3 regions of the Bacillus sp. 37MA genome follow, and region 2 is predicted to be linked to each of the others. Evidence: riboswitches for the same ligand, from Rfam matches in the RefSeq annotation. Region 2 holds a riboswitch; each other region holds the start of a gene.
The links. A riboswitch is a leader RNA that binds a small molecule or an ion and turns the genes downstream of it on or off. The one in region 2 is predicted to bind S-adenosylmethionine.
Positions count from the first base shown of each region.

Region 1: another riboswitch for S-adenosylmethionine. It lies ahead of A3M5_RS0113670 (methionine ABC transporter ATP-binding protein); the one in region 2 lies ahead of A3M5_RS0102500 (methionine biosynthesis PLP-dependent protein).
Region 3: another riboswitch for S-adenosylmethionine. It lies ahead of A3M5_RS0120475 (bifunctional homocysteine S-methyltransferase/methylenetetrahydrofolate reductase); the one in region 2 lies ahead of A3M5_RS0102500 (methionine biosynthesis PLP-dependent protein).

Region 1 is NZ_KB889752.1:2,446,993-2,453,283, forward strand. Features, by position in the region: gene sufC (Fe-S cluster assembly ATPase SufC) at 1-359, opposite strand, end outside; gene A3M5_RS0113655 (YuzK family famiily protein) at 535-714, opposite strand; gene A3M5_RS0113660 (MetQ/NlpA family ABC transporter substrate-binding protein) at 1,039-1,890, opposite strand; gene A3M5_RS0113665 (methionine ABC transporter permease) at 1,920-2,588, opposite strand; gene A3M5_RS0113670 (methionine ABC transporter ATP-binding protein) at 2,581-3,606, opposite strand; SAM riboswitch class I at 3,680-3,784, opposite strand; gene A3M5_RS0113675 (thioredoxin family protein) at 3,861-4,169, opposite strand; gene A3M5_RS0113680 (hypothetical protein) at 4,172-4,528, opposite strand; gene gcvH (glycine cleavage system protein GcvH) at 4,623-5,006, opposite strand; gene A3M5_RS0113690 (arsenate reductase family protein) at 5,078-5,428, opposite strand; gene A3M5_RS0113695 (SulP family inorganic anion transporter) at 5,554-6,291, shown strand, end outside.
Region 2 is NZ_KB889752.1:459,828-466,118, forward strand. Features, by position in the region: gene A3M5_RS0102480 (FixH family protein) at 1-423, shown strand, start outside; gene A3M5_RS0102485 (diacylglycerol/lipid kinase family protein) at 460-1,371, shown strand; gene A3M5_RS0102490 (hypothetical protein) at 1,407-1,682, opposite strand; gene A3M5_RS0102495 (substrate-binding domain-containing protein) at 1,857-2,144, shown strand; SAM riboswitch class I at 2,203-2,309, shown strand; gene A3M5_RS0102500 (methionine biosynthesis PLP-dependent protein) at 2,372-3,472, shown strand; gene metC (cystathionine beta-lyase) at 3,477-4,628, shown strand; gene A3M5_RS0102510 (GlsB/YeaQ/YmgE family stress response membrane protein) at 4,671-4,922, opposite strand; gene A3M5_RS0102515 (peptide chain release factor 3) at 5,301-6,291, shown strand, end outside.
Region 3 is NZ_KB889752.1:3,717,469-3,723,759, reverse strand. Features, by position in the region: gene A3M5_RS0120490 (GntR family transcriptional regulator) at 1-219, shown strand, start outside; gene A3M5_RS0120485 (ATP-binding cassette domain-containing protein) at 216-1,079, shown strand; gene A3M5_RS0120480 (hypothetical protein) at 1,076-1,783, shown strand; SAM riboswitch class I at 1,854-1,965, shown strand; gene A3M5_RS0120475 (bifunctional homocysteine S-methyltransferase/methylenetetrahydrofolate reductase) at 2,052-3,911, shown strand; gene metH (methionine synthase) at 3,892-6,291, shown strand, end outside.

The DNA.
Region 1 (6,291 bases), 2.0 Mb from region 2:
ATCAATGAAATTTCATCGCCTTCTTCGCGTCGCGCATTCACAGCTGAGCGAAGGAATTCGGCATTCGTTACTCCTGTAATTTCGCTCGGGTATTGCATGCCTAGGAATAGACCCGCACGTGCGCGCTCATCTACTTCCATCTCAAGAACGTCTTCACCGTCTAGCGTAATCGTTCCTTGTGTAACTTCATATTTAGGATGACCCATAATCGCAGAAGAAAGAGTAGATTTACCCGTTCCATTCGGTCCCATAACCGCGTGGAATTCTCCGCCTTTAATTTCTAGGTTCACACCTTTTAAAATTTCTTTCCCGTCAATTGAGACGTGAAGATCTTTAACTGTTAACGTTGATTGTGACATGATTTACCCTCCGTATTCATCGGCTTTAATAACCGATTGTTTCTATTCTCAATTTATTCTCATTACAATCTTATAACAAATCGCATTTATATTCAACAGTTGATATTGCTTATAATTAGTATTCTCAAATAAATTGAAAAAAACCGGCTTTTTACACCGGCTTCTCTCCATTTGGTTATGATAAGTGATTGGTAAGTTTGCTGTTAAAATCGGCAACGATGCGTCTGCTTGTAAGATATTCTTCTTCACGCTGCTGCTCGACGTCAATTCTCACTTCATGCTTCTGACTGTACACCGCGTAGCCTACGCCGTGGGATGCATGCATTGCTTTTTCCATGCCTTCTGTGTACTTCATATTCAGTGAGTTACTAATGGGGAATCAATCCTTTTCGTTTTTTTTGGAGGCATGCTCCGCTCATTTATTATGAGCAAAAAGTGATCTAGCTTAGAGTAATTCCACTCCGCACCAAATGTTCCTCCGGTATTTATAATAACAGTGTGCAGGTAAGACACGCAAAAGCCGTGAGCCCGGCTCAGTCTCTCTCACATGTTGTGAGGTCCAGCATACTCTTCTATATTTCCTCATTCGCAAAATATAAACGATATCCTCTTGAATTCGCAATTATTTGAAAATTTAGCATAAAAAACGCCTGGCTCGCAGCCAGACGTTTCTAACGTTTTATTTGTTGACCGGTACGAATGCCCCGCCCCACTCTTCCAACATAAAGTCTTCAATTTCTTGAGAGTGAAGAACATCAACAAGTGCTTTAATTTTTTCTTTGTCTTCATCGCCGGCACGTACAGCGATAATATTTGCGTATGGTGAGTCTTTTCCTTCAAGAGCAATTGCATCTTCGAGTGGGTTCAAGCCGGCATCTACCGCATAGTTTGAGTTAATCATGACGGCATCACCTTCATCGTTATTATAAATTTGTGGAAGCAAAGCAGGTTCATAATCATAGTCGAATTTCAAATTCTTTTTGTTTTCAGCAATATCATCGAGTGTCGCTGATTCTTTCACCACACCGTCTTTCAATGTAATTAATCCTGCTTCTTCAAAAAGAGCCAAAACACGTCCATGATCCGCAACAGATGAACTTAAAATAATTTTCGCTCCATCTGGAAGTTCTTTTAAACTTTTGTATTTTTTAGAATAAACGCCAATAGGTTCAACATGGATACCCCCAGCGTTCACAAAATCATAGCCATGTTCTTTTTTTTGAACTTCAAGGTAAGGAACGTGTTGGAAGTAGTTCGCATCCACTTCTCCTTCATCTAACACTTTATTCGGCAAAACGTAGTCTTGAAATGTTTCTACTTCAAGTGTATATCCTTTTTCCTTTAATGCAGCTTTTGCCTCTTCTAAAATAACTGCATGAGGTACGGGACTTGCCGCTACAACAATTGTTTTGTCCTCTTCTGATGTACCAGAATCTGCTTTTTCTTTATCTGTTGATTCTTCCCCACCTCCGCATGCTGCCAAAGCAAGCACGATCGCGGCTGTTAAAAACCCGAGAAGCCATTTTTTCATCATGTCATTCCTCCTGAAAATATTTTATCTTATCGTTTATCCAGTTTTCGTGTGAACGTGTCCCCGATAAACTGAATGATAAACACAATAATGAGTATAACGATTGTCGCCATCAGTGTCACATCATTACGGCTACGCTGGAATCCGTCTAAAAAGGCGAGATTTCCTAGTCCTCCTGCCCCAATGACACCCGCCATCGCTGTGTAACCCACAAGGGCAATCGCTGTGACGGTGAGTCCTGAAACGAGTGCTGGCAACGATTCTGGGATGAGCACTTTTCGAATAATCGTACTTGTGGATGCCCCCATTGCTCTTGCCGCTTCAATCACACCTTTATCAATTTCACGCAGCGCAATTTCAACCATGCGTGCATAAAATGGGGCCGCTCCGATAATAAGTGCCGGCAACGCCGCATTTTCACCGATAATCGTGCCGATAATCGCTTTCGTAAACGGAATGAGCAGGACGATTAAAATGATAAATGGAATTGAGCGGAAGACATTGACAATAACCGCCGTGATGCCATAGACCGCTTTATTTTCCCACAGCTGTCCTTTCGATGTTAAAAAGAGCAATAAGCCGAGCAAAAGGCCGAGAACGAATGTGATAACGACAGAAATGCTCGTCATATAAAGCGTCTGAAGTGTCGCTTCCCACATTTTGTCCCAGTCTACATTTGGAAACCATTGTTCAATCATACATAATAACCTCCGAATCTACTTGCTGCGCATCTAAAAACGCCACTGCTTTGTCGACTTCAGAAGCATTACCGGTTAAATGGACGAACAATGTTCCGTATGCACCATTTTGCGTCTGTGAAATTTTCCCTTGCAAAATGTTGACCGCGACATCAAAGCGTCGAATAATTTCTGTAATGACCGGCTGTTCAGTCGATACACCGACGAACGTCAATTTAACAATTTTTCCATCTGGGTGTGCCTCTACTAAATGACGGACTGTTTCTTTCGACTCTTCCGGCTCCGTCACCTGCTGGACAAATCGTTTTGTAATTAACTGTTCAGGGCGGCGGAATACATCAAGCACCGGGCCCATTTCAACGATTTTACCTGCTTCCATTACCGCAACACGATGACAAATTTTGCGGATAACGTGCATTTCATGTGTAATAAGCACGATTGTCAGCCCGAGGCGTTCATTAATATCGACGAGTAATTCTAAGATGGAATCCGTCGTCTGTGGGTCAAGCGCCGATGTTGCTTCATCACATAATAATACTTTCGGGTTATTTGCGAGTGCCCGAGCGATACCTACACGCTGCTTCTGGCCGCCTGACAATTGCGAAGGATAGGAGTCCCCGCGTCCATCAAGACCGACAAGCTCGATCAATTCATTCACACGTTTGTCCCGTTCCGCTTTTGACACGCCCGCAATTTCAAGCGGAAACGCAATATTTTCGCGCACTGTGCGAGACCAAAGTAAATTGAAGTGTTGAAAAATCATACCGATTTCTTGGCGCGCTTTCCGTAATTCGCCGCCTTTAATTTTTGATACCGTCCGCCCTGCAACGGTTACAGATCCTTCCGTCGGTGCCTCAAGGCCGTTCAACATGCGGATAAGCGTACTTTTACCTGCGCCGCTATAGCCGATCATACCGAAAATCTCGCCTTCTAAAATGGAAAGATTTATATCGTCAACGGCCGTAACGGGGCCATTTTTTGTTTGAAATATTTTCTTTACCTGTTCAATTAAAATCATGTTGTTAACTCCTTTTCACAAAAAAAGCCTGTCTGCGGATAATAACAGAAAGGCAGTGCGTAAAGTTCCCTTTCTCTCATCTCTCGAAGCACATTGCTTTGTGTGATTTGGCACCTTTTCTAAAAAAGATGGTTGCCGGGCTTCATCGGGCACATCCCTCAGCCTCTCTTGATAAGAGTTATTATGAATATGAATGGATTCTACCACCGGAATGACAGTTATGTCAACAGCAAAAATGTATATTTTTTACATTTTTATCCTATTTGAAAATGAGACATTATTTCTTCATATATATAGGGAACTGACTGAAAAGCGTAAATTTTCTTTTTAAGTTTTCCTTCTGACATTAAAAGTAAACAAGGAACGCTTTCAATCGCAAATTCGCGGGCAATGTCTTCATGATAATTTAAATCAATCCGCTCAAGCGGCAAATCAATGTTCATCGCTTCAACAATATCAAGCATTCTGCCGGCTACTTGGCATGTGCCGCACATCGGCGTGTACACATATAAAGCCGCTTTGGGGGCGGCTAAAAAATCGTAAATTGATTGAACTGTTTTCATTGTTATGGCAATCCTTCTTTCTCTAAAAACTCCCCGCGTACATCGATATTCGCCGCCATTAAAACAGACGCAAGATCGCGATGAGGGACAGAGGCGACTTCTTTATATCTACGGTCAATATAGAGATGACGGGCATGAGGCAACTCACGTTTAAACTGACGGCGCAGCTTTTCACCCGATGCATCTGCATCGACTAAAATGTACACATCCCGCTCGAACAATTCATCTACAAGTTCATCTAGACGCGATATGCCAATCGTCCCATTCGTACAAATGATGTCTACCGGTTCTTTCACAATTTCAGCCACTCGTTTACGATCGGATAACCCTTCGACGATAATTGCTTTTTCCAGAATCATCACCATCACCCCGCTGCACGTTGTTAACTCTATTTTCACTCGTTTCCGGGAAAAAAGCAAAGTAAAAAAGACCGGCAATGGACCGGCCCGGCAATTACTCTTCTTTTACTCTTTCTTCGTACTGCGCTGCTGTCATCAATTTGTCAATTTGTGACGCATCAGACGGCTCAATTAAAATCATCCATGCTTTATCGTAAGCAGATTCATTTACGAACTCAGGACTGTCTTCAAGTTCTTCGTTGATTTCAATAACTTTTCCGCTGATCGGTGCGTACAACTCTGAAACTGTTTTAACGGATTCTACGCTTCCGAACGGCTCGTCAACCTTAATTTCATCACCAACAGCTGGCAGCTCAACAAATACAATATCACCTAGTTCAGATTGCGCAAAATCAGTAATGCCGATGCGCACGTTCCCCTCTTCTTGTTTCACCCATTCATGTTCTTCAGAATAACGCAGCTCTTTAGGCACATTCATTTGTTTATACCTCCAGATTAAAATAAGTATACTCTACACTTTACTGATTCATCAGACAGAATGCAAGATCATCATTGCCACTTCGCATTATATTCATCTTCTTTAAAACCAACCGTTACCGTTTCATCGCCAATCGCGAGTGGACGTTTGATCAGCATACCGTCTGACGCAAGAATATGGAGTAGTTCGTCATCAGATGCAGAGGTTACTTTATCCTTCAATCCAAGCTCACGGTATTTTTGCCCGCTTGTATTGAAAAATTTCTTCAGTGGTAGTCCGCTTTTTTCATATGCCCGTTTCAACTCTTCTTTTGAAGGCGGTGCTTCGACAATATGAATCGCTTCGTACGTAACACCTTTCTCATCAAGCCACTTTTTCGCATTGCGACACGTTCCGCATTTCGGATACCAATAAAATTTCATATTTTTCACCTCAACTGAATGAAATTCGACAACTTTTGCAAAAACCCTTTGACAATCTAAAAAAAGAAGCATACCTTATATATATTCAAATAATCAAATATATAGATATTAAGAGGGTGATTCATATGCGTCAATGGTTTTTTACCGGCAGATATAAACCGTACTCACTACAAACATTTCAAAAAGACCTTTTATCAGGGCTCGTTGTCGGGATTATTGCTATTCCTTTAGGGATGGCGTTTGCGATTGCATCAGGTGTGAATCCTGAATACGGCATTTATACGACCATCGTCGCCGGCATCCTTATTTCATTGTTCGGCGGCTCCCGCTTTCAAATTGGCGGACCGACTGGTGCCTTTATCCCTATTTTATTCAGCATCGTCATGACATACGGGTTTGAAAATTTATTAATTGCCGGTTTTTTAGCTGGGATTCTTTTATTCTTAATGGGGCTCTTTAAATTAGGCGCGCTCATTACCTTTATCCCACGTCCGGTCACAATCGGCTTCACATCTGGGATCGCCATTATTATCTTCACCGGGCAAATTCCGAATTTTCTCGGTTTGACTGGCGTCGAAAAACACGAGGCGTTCATTGATAATATGAAAGAAGCCGTACTAAATATTCATACTGTGAACGGATATAGCATCCTAACAGCTGTTATTTGTTTACTAACCGTCATTTATACACCAAAGGTATTTCCGAAAATACCGGGACCACTCATTGCCCTTGTTTTTTCCACATTGCTGGCCACGTTTCTATATCCAGGTGAAGTGGCTACTATCGGTTCGACATATGGCAACATTTCCGGCACACTTCCCCGATTTCATATGCCAGAGATCACGTTTGAAAAGATGCAGCAA
Region 2 (6,291 bases):
CACGTAACAGCAAGAGGGCTTCACACGATGCCGAAAAAGTCCGTTACGGTTGGAACGGGTGCTGCTCATGATGAAGCTATTCAGGAAGAAAAAGAGCTTCATGAGCATGAACATGGAGAAAGTGAGACAGGCTTTTCTATGCATTTTATGGAGCCTGACGGTGTGGAAGCTGAAAAAGAAACGATTCTAACAGCCCATTTGGAAAATGAAGGAGCTCCATTGGAAAAAGCCCAAGTCCGCTATGAGATTTGGAACAACAGCAATACTGAAAAACATACATGGGCTGATGCGGAAGAAACGAGTCCAGGCGAATATACAGCTGCCTACACATTTACAGAAGCAGGTGCGTTCACCGTGAAAGTTCATGTTGAAAATGACGAAGGACTACATGAACATGAAGAGCATCAAGTGGATGTGAAATAATAAACAACTCAAGTCATACTTGTCATAAAGAAGTGAGTGGTCCATATTTACCTTATTATTGTCAACCCATCATCAGGAAGTGGGAACGCCCGGTCACTTTGGACAAAAGTGGAACGGCACTTAAAAAAGAAGCACGTCCAGTACGATGCACTGATCGGCGGTTCGGAAGCATCGGCACGTGAATTTGTCTGGCAAAAAATGCAGGAAGTTAAAGTAAAAGCCGTAGTGGTCATTGGCGGTGATGGAACAGTCAATGCTATTTTGCAGGATGTTGTCTATACGGATACAGCGATCGCTGTTTTACCAGCAGGTTCAGGAAATGATATCGCCCGCATTTTCGGTTTAACGGATCATCCAGGTCAATTTGTAGATCAGTTGCTTACCGCCCGCAAACGAAAACAGATTGATGTAATGAAAGTGAATACGAGCTATGGATTAACGGTCGCAGGAGCAGGACTTGACGCAGATATTGCGGAGCGTATAAATAGAGCATTTTATAAAAAGTGGTTTAATAAGATAGGGGCCGGTTCATTTACTTATATGATCGGAACGATTTTATCGTCACTGTTATTTAAACCATTTAAAAGCACAATCATGATTGACAATGACAAGTTCGTATCAGATGAAACGTGGCTACTTGCCTGCGGAAACACATCATCTTACGGCGGGGGACTCGTTATTTGTCCGTATGCACACCCGATAGACGGTGTATTAGATGTAACGATGCTTCATACAGTGAAGCGGAGAAATATTCTCTTTCAGCTGTTCCCGGCACTATTGCGTGGTACCCCTGTTTTGAAGCAGGGTGTTACCTATAAAAAAGGGAAAGTCGTGAAAATCGATACTGATAGACCGATTTCCATTATGGTCGATGGGGAACAGATCGGTACAACCCCGGTTCAAGTTACTGTTCATGCAAAAGCACTCCATCTTATTTTAACAACATGAAAGAGACGCTTCGCAATTTGCGAAGCGTCTCTTTTTTAGTTTACTACCTGGAATACGATATGACGGTTCATAACCGGTTTCAGCTTAAAAAGAACATGTGTTTTTATTTCTTTTTTCATTACCGCTGAGACGGCCAAAGTGAGGGGTAATGATTGGATGAATAATGTTGCGCGGTGATCAATGTAGCGGGTAATCTGATCTTTGTAAAACAATTCGCGCTTTGCGATTTTCTCCTCTGTTTCTTTCGTAAGCTGCACAGCAAATTGTGTAACAGAATATTCGACTCCTCCAAAAAATTCAGCTACTGTCATAACACATGACACTCCTTCCTCCAATCCATTTGTCAATACTTATGTATATATCTTAACATAAAATTTACAAAAGATTAATATTTAATTAAAGAAAATTTATAATCTCCATATTTATATGCTGTAAACTTTTGTTTATACATAAAGAATTGAGAAAGATGAGTTTTTTATTCGATATTGTCACAGCTGTTGACAATTTCAAAGTATAACACGTATAAAATAGAGAAAAACCCTGAGCTTGTTCAATCAATTGTTAGTGTCCATGAAAAAGCGATTGACTTTATTAATAGTAACCCGGATGAAACAAAAACGTTAACGATTGCAGATATTAAAGAAACGACGAAACAGGAACTGCCTGTAGATATCGTTGACAGCGCATGGAAACGGATTACGTATACAGCAGATATTAATGAAGAAGTGGTAAAGGAATTTGCTGCATTGATTGACAAACAATTTATACAATAAAAAGGTTGTCATTGAGCTCATTTTCCTGTACATTTAAAAAATAAGACTAATTAAACATACCTTATCAAGAGAAGCGGAGGGACTGGCCCGATGATGCTTCAGCAACCGGCCTCGCAGGGCAAAGGTGCTAAATCCAGCGGACCGACACCGTCCGGGAGATGAGAAGAAGTGTAAAAACAAGCCTTCTTCCATGAAGGCTTGTTTTTTTATGAAAAGGAGCGATAGTGATGACAAATATTGAAACGAAATTAGCGCAAATTGGCAACCGGACAAATAATCCAACAGGTACAATTAATCCGCCTGTTTATTTTTCTACAGCGTACCGTCACGAAGGGATCGGTATGTCAACGGGGTACGATTATGTACGTACTGGCAATCCGACACGTGAAGTCGTTGAAAAAGCGATTGCAGACCTGGAAGGAGCGGATGCAGGTTTTGCTTTTTCATCTGGCATGGCAGCCATTCATACGCTGCTATCTTTATTTGAGCCGGGTGATGAATTTCTCGTTTCAGCTGATCTGTATGGCGGCACATACCGTCTGTTTGAAAAAGGATGGAAAAAGTTCGGCCTGGCATTTACATACGACAGCTTTGAGGATTTGACTAAAACGAAAAAGCACGTTTCAAATAAAACGAAAGCCATTTTCTTAGAAACACCAACGAATCCATTAATGAAGGAAACAGATATTGCTTCAGTTGCTTCTTTTGCAAAAGAACATAACTTAATTTTAATTGTTGATAATACGTTTTATACACCGGTGCTGCAGCGTCCGATCGAGCAAGGGGCTGACATCGTTCTCCATAGCGCGACGAAATATCTAGGCGGTCACAATGATGTACTTGCTGGACTTATCGCAGTAAAAGGAGAAGAGCTCTCGGCAAAAGTATTTGAATTTCAAAATGCGATTGGTGCGGTGCTGTCACCGTTTGATTCCTGGCTGCTTGCCCGCGGGATGAAAACGCTCAGCCTGCGTATGAAGCAGCACACGGAAAATGGGCAAAAAATCGCTGCGTTTTTAGAAACACACGATGATATTTTAGATGTGTTATATCCCGGACAAGGTGGGATGCTTTCATTTCGTTTAAAATCGGAAGAATGGGTCAATACATTTTTGCGAAATATGAAGTTAATTTCATTTGCGGAAAGCCTTGGGGGCGTAGAAAGCTTCATTACGTATCCTGCGACGCAGACACATATGGATATTCCTGAAGATGTACGAATCGCAAATGGTATCTGTAATAAGCTTCTGCGTTTCTCAATCGGTATTGAGCACGTGGAAGATTTGATGGGGGATTTAACGCAAGCATTTGAAAAGATGAAAGGATGATTAGATGAGCGACTATACATTTCAAACAAAATTGCTTCATAACAGCCATAAATTTGATCCGCATACAGGGGCAGTTAGTGTACCGATTCAGCACGCATCAACCTTTCACCAATCCGATTTTGATTCATTTGGCCAGTACGATTACAGCCGGTCTGGAAATCCGACGCGTGAAACACTTGAAGCGGCGATTGCGGAACTAGAAGGAGGCGTACGCGGATTTGCGTTTGCATCCGGCATGGCGGCGATTTCAACCGCGTTTCTTCTATTATCTAAAGGAGATCATGTCGTCGTAACAGAAGACGTATACGGCGGCACATTCCGCATGGTAACAGCGGTATTGACACGATTCGGTATTGAACATACATTCGTTGATATGACGGATCTCGATGCAGTTGCGAAAGCGATTCAGCCAAATACGAAAGTTATTTACATGGAAACACCGTCCAATCCTCTTTTAAAAGTGACCGACATTGAAGGGATCGTCAAACTTGCGAAAGCAAATGACTGTCTAACATTCCTTGATAACACGTTTTTAACGCCTGTATTGCAGCGTCCAATCGAATTCGGAGTCGACCTTGTTTTACACAGTGCAACGAAGTTCTTATCGGGCCATAGCGATGTGTTAGCAGGTCTTGCTGTCGCAAAGGATGAAAACATCGCATCAAAGGTTTATGCGCTTCAAAACTCATTTGGTGCCGTATTAGGAGTACAGGACTGCTGGCTCGTACTGCGTGGATTAAAAACATTGTCTGTCCGGCTAGAACAATCACAAAAAGGTGCGGCTGAAATAGCAAATTATTTAGCTTCGCATCCGCGCGTGAAAAATGTGTATTATCCAGGTCTGGCTGCTCATCCAGGTCATTCTATACATTTCCGCCAGGCATCAGGGGGAGGCGCTGTTTTATCATTTGAACTTGAAAATGAAGACGCTGTTCGTCAGTTTAGCGCCAATGTAAAGATTCCGGTTTTTGCCGTAAGTCTTGGTGCGGTTGAATCAATTTTATCGTATCCGCCAAAAATGTCTCACGCCGCGATGCCGCCAGAAGAACGGAATAAACGTGGCATAACAGACGGTCTTCTTCGTTTGTCAGTAGGTCTTGAATCGCCGGATGATTTAATCCGTGACTTTGACCAAGCATTTCAAACATTAACATAAAAAAAGTGTCACCCGCCTGAGCGGAGTGACACTTTTTTGTGATTAGGCATGACGCATTCTTTTAAGGATGAAGCTTACGATAGCAACGAGAATAACCGCACCGATTAAAGCTGGAATAATCGCCATACCACCAATGTCTGGACCCATATTGCCGAAGAGTGCGCCACCAATCCATGCGCCGATAATACCTGCAATGATATTGCCAATGATTCCACCCGGAATGTCTTTACCTAGAATAAGTCCTGCAAGCCAGCCAATGATTCCACCGACGATTAAGAACATAATAAAGCCCATGATTTTTTCCTCCTAAAAATTTAAATTGTAATACTGTGTTGGTTTATGTATTCCCGCTATCCTAAATAAAAAACCAAAAAAGTCAATGAAAATATATTCTGAATATTTAAAAAAATAAACGGCCAATTAATTATGATATCCATTCGTTGAAAAAAGAAAGTCGATTTCAAGAACGATACATATGTCGAATAATCCCCATACATACGTCAACAAGGCCACTCCTTAATTTTTAGTTACACAAAACATCTGTCTAGTTTATAATTAAATCCGTCGGCTATTGAACTGTTTGAAAAAGACGTAAAAAGTAAAAACACTTACTATATATGTTATCTGAATTGACAGACTATAAATGTGTAAGAATGGAAAGGAAGAAAGAGTATGACATCATTTAAAGAAGACGTATTATCAAGACGGACATTTGCGATTATCTCTCATCCGGATGCTGGGAAAACGACTATGACCGAAAAGCTGCTTTTATTTGGAGGCGCAATTCGAGATGCGGGAACGGTGAAAGGAAAAAAGTCAGGGAAATTTGCGACATCTGACTGGATGGAAATTGAAAAGCAACGTGGTATTTCAGTTACATCATCTGTTATGCAGTTTGCATATAAAGATTTTAATGTCAATATTTTGGATACACCAGGGCATCAAGACTTCAGTGAAGATACGTACCGAACGCTTATGGCTGTAGATAGTGCGGTCATGATTGTCGATGCGGCGAAAGGAATTGAAGCACAGACATTAAAATTATTTAAAGTATGCCGTATGCGAGGCATTCCGATATTCACATTCATTAACAAGCTTGACCGTCAGGGGAAAATGCCGCTTGAACTGTTAGAAGAATTAGAAGAAGTTCTCGGCATTCAGTCGTATCCAATGAACTGGCCGATCGGGATGGGAAAAGAGTTTTTCGGCATTTATGATCGCTATAACAAACGGGTCGAACAGTTCCGGACAGAAGAAGCCGATCGTTTTTTATCGCTTGATGAAGAGGGACATATTGCCGAAGATCATCCGATTAAACAAACATCCCATTATATAGAAGCAATGGACGATATTATGCTGCTTAATGAAGCAGGAAATGATTTTTCACGGGGAAAAATTGATTCCGGTGAATTGTCACCCGTATTTTTCGGCAGCGCCTTGACAAACTTTGGCGTGCAGACGTTTTTAGAAACGTATTTGCAATTTGCGCCGGCGCCACAGCCGCGTACAGCCGACATCGGTGAAATTGATCCGTTAAATGAACAATTTTCGGGCTTTATTTTTAAAATACAGGCAAATATGAATCCAGCTCATCGTGACCGGATTGCCTTTTTACGTATTTGCTCAGGCAAATTTGAGCGTGGGATGGCTGTGACACTTGCAC
Region 3 (6,291 bases), 3.3 Mb from region 2:
GCCAAAGGCATTAATCGGCTCGTTGATGAAGGCATTTTATTTAAAAAAAGGGGGATTGGCATGTTTGTATCAGACGGAGCAAAAGAGCAAGTAGCCGGAAAACGGAAAACACAGTTTTATGAGACCTACATCGTACCGCTTATCAATGAAGCAACCAAGCTGGATATTTCCCAGGAAGAACTTGAATCGATGATTAAAAAAGGAGGACACTCGTCATGAACGTTCAATTCGATAACGTGAGGAAAAAATTCGGATCACAGACAGCATTAAACAGCCTATCTTTCACAATGAACGGACCCAAAATTGTTGGACTGCTCGGTCGAAACGGAGCCGGTAAAACAACGGCACTTAATATGATGGCCGGCTGCATTTTTCCGGATAATGGATCAATCGTTGTAAATGGATCATCACCATTCGCACAGCCAAACAATGTCTGTCTGATCAATGAAAGCGGAAATTTCAAAAAAGATTTTGCGATTAGAGAAACATTAAAGTCTGCATCCCTCTTTTATCCAAATTGGGATCAAAAGCGGGCAGAAGAACTCCTTGAACTCTTTCATTTAAAAAAATCCAAAAAAGTAAAAAGCTTGTCCAAAGGAATGGAGTCGGGGCTCGGCATTACGGTTGGACTGGCCAGCTATTCACCAGTGACGATTTTCGATGAACCATACATCGGACTCGATGCCGCCGCGCGCAGCCGTTTTTATGATTTATTAATAGAAGAATACGAACGCCAGCCACGTCTGTTCATCCTCTCTACCCATCTCATTGATGAAGCAGCAAAATTATTTGAAGATGTGTTTATCATTCATAAGGGGGCCCTTCTTCTTCATCAAGACGTGGAAACATTACGTTCGATGAGCTTTTCGATTACCGGGACGAAAAAAGATGTGACAGAATACTTGAATGGAAAAGCACCCATCCATCGTAAAGAATTTGCCGGACGCATAACAGCTTACGTATATGGTTCTGAATGGAACCGCCATGAAGCGGAACTGTACCGTCTTGACACAGATTCAATTCCGATTCAAGAGCTAATGGTTCACTTAACCGATTCTCGCACAGGAGGTAAAAAATGATGAACAATATAAAAGCGGTTATTCACTACGAATGGACTGGAACGAAAAAAGCAGCCAGTGTGTTTTGGATCATTCTCGGCAGCACCGTGCTGCTTTCCATTATCTCTGCTTATTCGTTTACCGACGGCGAAGTGTATATGGGCGGCACATCGATTGCGTTATTCGCTTATTTGACGATTACCGGATTTATTGCCGTAAAAGACAGCATGTCGTACTGTATACAACGCGGCGCCACCCGCAATCAGTTTTTAGCCGGTATCGGGCTTTCGTTTCTCGTTACTTCGATTATAATGGCAGTTATTCACACGATTTTAGTGGAATTGGCCATCCTGGTGACAAAAGACCTTTTGAATTTGAAAACCGTTCACTTTTTCAGATTATCAGATTTACTGTCAACATCCCCTTCTTTTTTGACCGCAACGGTTGTTGACATGTTACTCTCTTTCTTTTGTCTCGCCACAGCATTTTTAATCGGAGCAATCTTCTTTCGATTCGGCAAAACGATTGGTCTTTCGTTTTTAGCTTTTTGTGGTCTGATATTGATGAACGCTTCTATTCAAACAAAAATCGGATCATTTCTTTTCAGTGATTCTAGCAATGCCATCTTGATGGATTTTGTTATCTTGTTTTTCCTTGGCGTTATTTGTTTTTTTATTACTTGGCTGATCATTCGAAAAACGTCGATTCACCCGTCTATACAGTGAAAATTGTTCTTGACTGAACCGATACGACACGATATGATAATTTTAATTATTCATATAATTTAATAGCCTATTCTTATCAAGAGAAGCTGAGGGTACTGGCCCACGGACGCTTCAGCAACCAGCCGAGACAGGTCAGGTGCTAAATCCAGCAGACTACTAAATTTAAGTCTGGAAGATGAGAAGGAACGGACAACACATACATGTTGAAAAGCCTTCTTGCATTTAGGAAGGCTTTTTTCAGTTCAAATATAGAGAGGACGTTTACAATATGACATTACTTGACAGGCTCAAAACAGACGTGCTTACCGCTGATGGAGCGATGGGCACGCTTTTATATTCACATGGCATTGACTTTTGCTATGAAGAATTAAATACAGAAAAGCCCGAAATCATTGAAAAAATTCATAAAGACTACATTGCAGCAGGTGCTGATGTTATTCAAACGAATACGTATGGGGCCAATGCGATTAAGCTTGCCCGTTATGGCATTGAAAACCGATCACGTGAATTGAATGCAGCGGCGATCGAGATTGCCAAAAAGGCTGCTGCACCAGGTGGACAGTTCGTTCTCGGTACAATCGGAGGTATTCGCGGGATCCGCAAAAGCACCGCAACAAATGCAGAAATTATCGCCTCGGTCCGTGAACAAGCAGAAAGTCTTCTCTCTGGTGACCCTGATGGTATTTTATTTGAAACATATTACGATTTTGAAGAATTGTCTGAATCTGTAAAGGTTTTACGCGAAATGAGTGATGTTCCAATTATTGCTCAAGTTTCCATGCATGAGCCTGGTGTTTTGCAAAATGGATTATCCTTAAATGAGGCATTGCACCGTCTTGAAGGAATTGGCGCTGATGTTGTTGGCGTTAACTGTCGTCTCGGCCCTTTCCATACGATTCAAGCGTTTGAAGGCGTAACACTGCCTGAAAAAGCATTCCTATCCGCGTCTCCCAATGCAAGTCTTCTTGATGTGGAAGACGGCCGGATCGTTTATGAATCAGAAGCGGATTATTTTGGCCGTGCTGCCGTCCTTTTAAGAAACGAAGGCGTCCGGTTAATTGGCGGATGCTGCGGTACGACGCCGAAACATATAGAAGCAGCCAAAAAACGGCTGGTCGGTCTTCCTCCTTTAACGGAGAAAAAGGTAAAAACGAAAAAACCGATTGTCATTCAAGAAGCAAAGCCTAGCACAGATGTATCGATTTGTGAAAAAGCGAAAACGGAGCGAACTGTGATCGTTGAACTTGATACACCAAAAACATTGCTCACAGAAAAATTCATTGAAGGTGCGAATAAATTGTATGACGCAGGTGTTGATGCCGTCACAATGGCAGACAACTCGCTTGCTTCTCCACGGATCAGCAATATGGCGATGGGTGCAACATTAAAATTACAACATGATGTCCGCTCACTTGTCCATATTACGTGCCGTGACCACAATTTAATCGGTCTGCAGTCTCATTTAATGGGGCTTGACGCGCTCGGTCTTCATGACGTGCTTGCGATTACGGGGGATCCAACAAAAATAGGCGACTTCCCAGGTGCGACAGATGTCTATGACGTATCAAGCCCTGAACTCATTCAGCTTATTAAACAGTTGAATGATGGGATTTCATTTTCTGGTAAACCGCTCAAAAAGAAAGCTAATTTTTCCGTTGCGGCGGCGTTCAATCCAAACGTCCGTGTTCTTGAAAGAGCCGTGACAAGATTGGAGAAAAAAATTGAATGCGGTGCGGATTATTTTATTACACAGCCTGTATTTACGAAAGAAAAAATTGTTGACGTATATGAAGCCACAAAACATTTATCAACACCTATATTCATCGGAATTATGCCATTAACAAGTATGCGCAATGCGGAATTTCTGCACCATGAAGTGCCCGGTATTAAATTATCAGATGAGACACTTGAGAGAATGCGTGCATGCGGTGATGATCAAGAGCGTGCTGCCAAAGAAGGTATACAGATTGCGAAAGAACTGCTTGATACAGCAACACAAATTTTTAACGGAATATACATTATTACGCCGTTTTTACGTTATGATATGTCTATGGAATTAATTCATTATATAAATGAACTGGATGCACTAAAAGAGAGAGGGATTGTTCATGCAGACTCATCAAATTGAGAAAGAACTTCAAAAGAGAATACTCCTGATTGATGGAGCAATGGGAACAATGCTGCAAAACGCCAATTTAACGCCGGAAGATTTCGGTGGGGAAGAATACGATGGCTGTAACGAGAACTTGAATTTAACAAAACCGGAAGTGCTTGAACGTATTCACCGTGAATACTTAGAAGCGGGTGCAGATATTATTGCAACAAATACATTTGGCGGAACGCCTGTCGTACTAAATGAATACGATCTTGGCGATAAAGCGTATGAAATTAACTTACGTGCTGTTGAAATTGCCCGCAAGGTCGTCGATGAATTTTCGACACCAGAATGGCCGCGATTCGTTGCCGGTGCCATTGGACCAACGACGAAGACGTTGTCCGTTACAGGAGGCATTACATTTGACGAACTCGTCGATAACTTTGAATTACAGGCGAAAGCACTTATTGAAGGCGGTTCTGACCTGATTTTAATGGAAACAAGTCAAGATATGCTGAATGTAAAAGCAGGCACTCTTGGGATTAGACGGGCGTTTGACGCAGCCGGAAAAGAATTGCCAGTCATGATTTCTGGCACAATTGAGCCGATGGGCACAACACTTGCCGGACAAAATATTGAAGCGTTCTACATTTCAATTGAACATATTAAACCTTTGTCAGTTGGATTGAACTGTGCGACAGGTCCAGAGTTTATGACCGACCACATCCGTTCTCTCTCTGATCTGGCAACAAGCTATGTAAGTTGTTACCCGAATGCCGGTCTTCCGGATGAAGAAGGTAATTATCACGAATCACCTGAATCGTTATCCAAAAAGCTCGGAGCATTTGCCGATAAAGGCTGGTTAAATATTGTGGGCGGCTGCTGCGGCACGACACCGGAACATATTCGTGTCATGCGCGAAGTAGTAAAAGATAAAGCGCCGCGTACAACTCCTGAGAATCCTCATGGCCACGCCGTTTCCGGTATTGAGCCGCTTTTATATGATGATTCCATGCGTCCTCTTTTCATCGGTGAACGTACGAATGTGATCGGTTCACGTAAATTTAAACGGTTGATTGTGGAAGGCAAATTTGAAGAAGCAGCTGAAATTGCCCGCGCACAAGTAAAAGGCGGCGCACACGTTATTGATATTTGTCTCGCAAACCCGGACCGTGAAGAACTAGAAGATATGACTAATTTTATGAAAGAAGTCGTCAAAAAGGTAAAAGTACCGCTTGTCATTGACTCAACGGACGAGAAAGTCATTGAAGAATCCTTAAAGTTTTCGCAGGGGAAAGCCATTATTAACTCCATTAACTTAGAAGATGGTGAAGAACGGTTCGATGCTGTTATGCCGCTTGTAAAACAGTACGGGGCAGCCGTTGTTGTCGGCACAATCGATGAAGTTGGGATGGCGGTTACGCGCGAAAGGAAACTTGAAATTGCTATTCGTTCACATGACTTGCTCGTTCATAAATGGGGACTTGCACCGGAAGATATCATTTTCGATCCGCTCGTCTTCCCTGTCGGCACTGGTGATGAGCAATATATCGGTTCTGCTGTTGAAACGATTGAAGGCATTCGCCTTATTAAAGAAAAACTGCCGAATTGTTTAACCGTTCTCGGAGTCAGTAACGTCTCATTCGGCCTTCCTCCTGTCGGCCGTGAAGTATTGAATGCTGTGTATTTGTACCACTGTACGCAGGCTGGACTTGACTATGCAATCGTCAACACGGAAAAATTGGAGCGTTACGCATCAATTCCAGAAGCAGAAATCAAAATGGCGAACGACTTGTTGTTTACAACGACGGATGACACGCTCGCTGACTTTACTAACTTTTACCGTGGTAGGAAAAAAGAAGTAAAAGAAGCGGATCTTCCAAAAACGGTGCCGGAGCGCTTAAGCTACTATGTTGTCGAAGGAACGAAAGAAGGCCTTCTTCCCGATCTTGAAGCAGCACGTGATCTATATGACGAACCACTCGATATTATTAATGGGCCGCTCATGAAAGGGATGGCTGAAGTTGGCCGGCTGTTCAATGACAACCAGCTAATCGTTGCTGAAGTGCTGCAGAGCGCCGAAGTGATGAAAGCGTCAGTTTCTTACCTTGAGCAGTTTATGGAGAAAAAAGAAGACGATTCCGGTAAAGGAAAAGTGATTCTCGCTACTGTCAAAGGCGACGTGCATGATATCGGGAAAAACTTGGTTGATATTATTTTGAGCAACAACGGTTTCAAAGTCATTGATGTCGGCATTAAAGTAACACCGGCAAAATTAATTGAAGTCATCAGGAAAGAAAAACCAGATATGGTCGGATTGTCTGGATTGCTCGTTAAATCAGCCCAGCAAATGGTCATCACTGCACAAGATTTTAAAGATGCTGATATTAACGTGCCTATTCTCGTTGGCGGC